One region of the Clostridium beijerinckii genome, then DNA from elsewhere that is predicted to be linked to it. Evidence: predicted binding sites of a transcription regulator. Region 1 holds the regulator's gene; the other holds the start of a gene.

The links. Region 1 encodes Rex, which represses fermentation and respiration genes when NADH is low (regulators of the CRP and FNR family bind a similar motif). Its sites were predicted from a motif close to ATTGTTAANNNNTTAACAAT; they were not measured.
Region 2: the regulator Rex is predicted to act here: its motif matches at 2,212-2,231, upstream of PZA12_RS17935 (acyl-CoA dehydrogenase).

Annotation. Positions count from the first base shown of each region.
Region 1 covers NZ_CP144906.1:325,950-329,172, reverse strand. Annotated here, with positions in the region: gene PZA12_RS01560 (acyl-CoA dehydrogenase) at 1-233, opposite strand, end outside; gene PZA12_RS01555 (short-chain-enoyl-CoA hydratase) at 318-1,103, opposite strand; gene PZA12_RS01550 (redox-sensing transcriptional repressor Rex) at 1,479-2,114, opposite strand; gene PZA12_RS01545 (zinc dependent phospholipase C family protein) at 2,649-3,223, opposite strand, start outside.
Region 2 covers NZ_CP144906.1:3,884,651-3,887,873, forward strand. Annotated here, with positions in the region: gene PZA12_RS17925 (electron transfer flavoprotein subunit alpha/FixB family protein) at 1-202, opposite strand, end outside; gene PZA12_RS17930 (electron transfer flavoprotein subunit beta/FixA family protein) at 225-1,004, opposite strand; gene PZA12_RS17935 (acyl-CoA dehydrogenase) at 1,018-2,157, opposite strand; gene PZA12_RS17940 (LysR substrate-binding domain-containing protein) at 2,552-3,223, opposite strand, start outside.

The DNA of each region.
Region 1 (3,223 bases):
TTTGATAATTCTTCCACAGCAATTATATATGAAAGAACATCTCCGCCTGCTCCACCAAATTCTTTAGAAAATGGGATACCCATCATTCCAAGCTTAGCCATTTTTTCAACGTTTTCCATAGGGAATCTTTCTGTTTCGTCGATTTCAGCAGCTATTGGCTTAACTTCATTTACTGCGAATTCTCTAACCATTTGTTGTACTAATTGTTGTTCTCTAGTTAATTGGAAATTCATTAAATTACCCTCCTTGTTAATTAAACCTATTTGATACAAACTATATATAAATCTCTAATAGATTTTTAACTAATTATTAAAAAATTATTTATTTTGAAAATTCTTTTCTGCTCTTCTTTCTAAGAACGCAGTCATTCCTTCTGTTTGATCTTCTGTTGCAAAGCACTTTCCAAAGTCTTCTGCTTCTATTAATATAGCTGCATCTATATCAACTTGCATTCCTCTGTCTATAGCATCTTTACAATATGCAACTGCTTTTGGAGCATTAGCTGCAATCTTGTTAGCCATTGCTTTTGCTTCTTCCATCAATTTTTCTAATTCAACTACTTTATTAACTAAACCTATTCTATAAGCTTCTTCTGCATTTATAAGGTCACAAGTATATATTAATTCTTTAGCTTTTCCTGGTCCAACTATTCTTGCTAATCTTTGAGTCCCACCAAATCCTGGAGTTATTCCAAGTCCTGCTTCTGGTTGACCAAATTTAGCCTTAACTGAAGCTATTCTTATGTCACATGACATAGCAAGTTCACATCCACCACCAAGAGCAAATCCTGATATAGCTGCGATAACTGGCTTATCCAATTTTTCTAATCTTCTGAAGACATTATTTCCTAAGATACCAAATTCTTTACCTTGTTCTTCATTAAGATCTTTCATTTCTGAAATATCTGCTCCAGCAACAAAAGATTTCTCACCAGCACCAGTAACTATAACTGCATACACATTGTTGTCTGCTTCTAAATCATCTAAAACAACATTTAAATCTTTTAGTGTTTCTGAATTCAATGCATTTAATGCCTTTGGTCTATTGATTGTAACAATAGCTAAATGCCCTTCTTTTTCAAGAATAACATTTTTTAATTCCATTCTAAGGACCTCCTTCAAACTTGCTTATTTTTTTAATTTTCACACTATTTTTGATATTTTTTATCCAATTGTTAATAATATAACAAATAAGTTTAAAAAAATATCAAGACTTCACGCCTCAATTAAAATTATAATACGTTCCTAGATTATTTGCAATAAAATATTGCGTTATTAATATAAGTTTTTAAGTATATGAAAAAATAACTGATCAAAGGTATATATCTATTTTCATGCCAAACAGAGAAGAAAACTTTATTCATGTAAAGCTTTTGGATAAAATTTTCTTAAATCTATTTCTAAAAACAAATATATATATTTGATCTGTTATTTTTTGAACAAGCTTTAAATAATATATTGCATATGTTTATTATACTTTTAACTTTCACTCTCATTTAACAAATAAATTAAAGTCAATAAACTTTCACTTAGATGCACATTTTCTACTTTTACATGATCTGGAACTACTAAATCTACAGGTGCAAAATTCCAAATTGCTCTTACTCCACCCCTTATTAATTCATCAGCGACAACTTGCGCATTTTTTCTAGGAACACAAATTATACCAATATCTATTTTATGTTCTTCTAGTACTAATTCCATTTCGTCTATATCCATTATTTCTACATCTCTGATTTTCATTCCTATTAATTTAGGATTTGCATCAAATATTGCTGTTATCTTAAATCCTAAATTTTCAAATCTAGAATAATTCGAAACTGCTTGCCCTATATTTCCAGCGCCAACCAGTGCAGCTTCATAACCTCTGTCTAATCCCAATATAGCGCTAATTTGGGTATATAGTTCCTTAACATTATATCCATAACCTTGTTGTCCAAAATCTCCAAAACAATTTAAATCTTGTCTAATTTGTGATGCAGTAAAGCCAATCTTTTCTCCTAATTCCTTTGAAGAAATTCTATCCACCTCATTTTTCATAAGTTCTTCAAGATATCTATGATACTTAGGCAACCTTTTGATAACTGCCATCGATATATTTTTATGCTTTTCCATATCTACTTTCTCCTATTTCAATACTTTTATATTTTTCGACCCTATAATATTTATATCAAACTAAATTATATAACTACTATTTAGACTTTTATTAATTATGATTAGTCTATTTATTAACAATCAATTTTAAAATTATATTCACATTGTTAAATTTTAATTAATTGTTATAATTTATAATTCTACCATATTTCTATATTTTTATGTCAAGCTTAATTAAATTATTTATTCAAAAGTGCCTATAAATTTAAAATTTCTCTTGATAAGCAGCAGAAGTCTCCAGAAAACTCACTACTATGAAATTTTACTTTTTTATATTTTGACCACTTTTTTTAATTTAAACCGCTTTATTTTTAACCTTTTCTATATAATAACAATATCAATACTTAAACATGTGTTCAAGAATTTTATTTTAACATTATGATTTTTGTTTATATTAAATAATATCTTTATAAAATTTTATACCTTTTAACAAAATCAAAAAAATATTTCAAAATAATTTTTCAACCATTTTGAAATATTTCTTATCTTAAGAAATTAAATTACTTTAATTACCTTATTTTCATTGATAAACGCATTGTTCAATATCATATTTAATACGCTATCGCAAACATAATACGAAAAGGTTAAATCATTATAATAATTTATAGTTCCGTCATATTGCTTCTGTAGCTGCATTATAAACTCTTCTATATTACTTGAATCTACATGTGTATTTATAATTCCTGTCGGATCAAACGATTTAGCTACCTTAGCTAAATTTTTCTCATACATCATATGATGTTTTACAGCGCTCGTACTCTTAAATTCCCATCTATAATAGTGTGGTGCACAGAAAAAATCACATAAAAAGTGACATATTACTCCAAGCTCTTCACTAAACTTATCAATTGTCATATCATAGTATATTTCTTCCAATGATAATGATGATAAATGTATAATCTTTTCAATAATCATATCTATACTTTCATTAAAATAATGTTTCTTAAATTTATATTTAGGCGCACAATCAGGTTTCACGTTCCCCCATATAAATCTTTTATTATTAATTAAATAAATACTCTTTGTATTAGCATATTTTATAATATTTTCTGCCATAATTTTATGAGTAT
Region 2 (3,223 bases), 2.0 Mb from region 1:
CTAAAACTTCATCTGCACCGTGCTCTGCTAAAGTTTTTGCTAATCCTTCTATGTTGCTACCTAATAATAAAGCTGTAAGATTTACTCCTAATTCATCAGCAATTCTTCTACCTTCACCAAGTAGTTCTAAAGATACTTTTTGTAATTCGCCTTCTCTTTGTTCAGCAAAGACCCAAACGCCTTTGTAATCTGCTATATTCATAATAAATTACCCTCCTATTATCTTAGATGTAGTGTTTTTCTTTTAATTTTCCTACAACATAGTATGCTGCATTTTTAGGTGTTTCTCTTACGATTTCTCCTGCACCTTTAACTTCCTTAGTCATTGACTTCTTAACCTTTGTAGGTGAGCCTTTAAGCCCTAATTCAGCTACATCTACATCTATATCAGCTGCGCTCATAACTTTGATTTCATCATCTGAAGTTTCGAATATATCTAAAACATTCATATATCTTGTTTCATTTAATTCTTCGATTGCAGTTAATAGACATGGAGTTTTAACTTCTACTACTTGATGTCCATCTTCTAGTGCTCTATTTACTATTAATGTATTTCCTTCAACTTTAACGTCTTGAACGTAAGTTACTTGAGGAATGTTTAAATGTTCTGCTATTTCTGGTCCTACTTGTGCAGTATCTCCATCAATTGCTTGTCTTCCAGCGAACACTAAATCATAATCTAATTTAGCAATAACTCCAGCTAATGCTTTTGAAGTTGCTAATGTGTCAGCTCCTCCAAGTGCTCTATCTGTTAAAAGAATAGCTTCATCAGCTCCCATACATAATGCTTCTCTTAAAACCGCTTTAGCCATTGGAAGTCCCATACTTATTACAGTAACTTTTCCTCCAACTTTTTCTTTTAATTGTAATGCACCTTCTAAAGCATGCTTATCTTCTGGGTTCATTATTGATGGAACACCATCTCTTATTAATGTGCCAGTTTTAGGATCAATTTTTACTGCTGTAGTATCTGGAACTTGTTTTACACAAACTACTATATTCATTTTAAAAGTCCTCCTATCTTAAAATTCTTCCTGCGATAACCATCTTTTGAACTTCTGAAGTTCCTTCGTAGATTTCGCATATTTTAGCATCTCTCATCATTCTTTCTAATGGGTATTCTTTAGTGTAACCATATCCACCAAAGATTTGAACTGCCTTAGTTGTAACTTCCATTGCAACATCTGCGGCAAATAATTTAGCTCTTGCAGCATCTATTGAGTAAGGCTCACCATCTTGCTTCTTTGTTGCAGCTAGGTATACTAAGTATTTAGCAGCTTGGATTTTAACATCCATTTCAGCTATATACCATTGTAATCCTTGGAATGCTGATAATGGTTTACCAAATTGTTTTCTTTCTTTCATATAGTTAACTGCTTCTTCAAAAGCACCTTCTGCAATACCTAGAGCTTGGGCAGCTATACCAATTCTTCCTCCATCAAGAGTTTTCATTGCTATTCCGAATCCCTTACCTTCAACACTTAGTAAGTTTTCTTTTGGTACTATACAGTCTTCCATAACTAATTCAGTTGTTGAAGATGCTCTAATACCCATCTTGTTTTCTATTTTTCCTATTGAGAATCCTGGGAATGATTTTTCAACTATGAATCCTGAAACACCTTTAGTACCCTTGCTCTTATCTGTCATAGCAAATATTATGAAAGTTTCTGCAACTCCACCATTTGTTATAAAGATTTTTGAACCATTTAATACATAATGATCCCCTTCTAATACAGCAGTTGTTTGTTGAGCTCCAGAATCTGTACCAGCACCTGGTTCTGTTAATCCGAAAGCACCAATTTTCTTACCACTACAAAGATCAGGCAAATATTTTGCTCTTTGTTCGTTAGTTCCATTTTCATTAATTACTGTTGCACATAATGATGTATGCGCTGAAAGAATAACTCCTGTAGTACCACAAACTTTTGATAATTCTTCCACAGCAATTATATATGAAAGAACATCTCCGCCTGCTCCGCCAAATTCTTTTGAAAATGGGATCCCCATCATTCCAAGCTTAGCCATTTTTTCAACGTTTTCCATAGGGAATCTTTCTGTTTCGTCGATTTCAGCAGCTATTGGCTTAACTTCATTTACTGCGAATTCTCTAACCATTTGTTGTACTAATTGTTGTTCTCTAGTCAACTTAAAATTCATTAAATTACCCTCCTTGTTAATTAAACCTATTTAATAGCAGATAAATATATATAAATCTTTAATATATTATCAATTAAATACTATTCATAACTTTAAAATTTATTATCTATTCTTAAAATTATTTTCTGATCTTCTCACAAGTTAAGAAATCTGTTGCTCAATTGACTTAAAGACAAGTTACTAAGTATTAAATTGCTTAGTATTTAAATAAAAATGGATGTTTATCCTTTATCGGGATAAACATCCATTTTTTATTATCATATGGAAAATGCTCTTTAAATCAAAACGTGACCACATTGTTATGAGGCATTTCAAATCTTATTTAAATTAATATATAAGGTTGACTGCAAATAGAATGTACTTTCTCCAACATATACATAATATATCCAAAGTACTATTGTACCTTTAGGGGATTCTCATCCTTTATTGTACTACACAGCATTATAAAGTTATGTATATATTCTGTTAAATGCTTGTTTTTATGATATGAAATATAGAACTTCCTTGTAAAATTATATTCTTCTAAATTTATTTTTGCGATTTTTCTGTTTTTTAATTCGTCTTGTATTAAGTATTGAGATAAAAGTGCTATTCCTTTATTATGAATTACAGCTTCTTTTATAGAATCAATACTTTTGCAAATCCATGTAACATTAGGAATAATATGCGATTCATCAAAAATATCTTGAAGCATTTTTTGAGTTCTGCTTCCAGGTTCACGGGCTATTACTGGTTCTGAGCTTAATTGATTAATTTTAATTGTTTGTTCAGCAAGGGGATTTTCTGGATGGCAAACAAGCATTAGTTTATCATCTAAAAAATCAACATATGTTAACTCACTGCAAGGAGATTCCATTTGAATAATGGCTACATCCAAATCATATGATAATATCTTTTGTTCTATGTAGGAGCTATTTCCAATTTCAACTTGAATATTTACGGAAGGATAAAGGTTCTGGAATTTCTCTAATATTGGGTAAATTAATTTATGACCAATTGTGGTACAAACTCCAATGCGTACTAGTCCTTGATAGGAAAGATTTCTCATTTTTAAGTTCATTTGCCC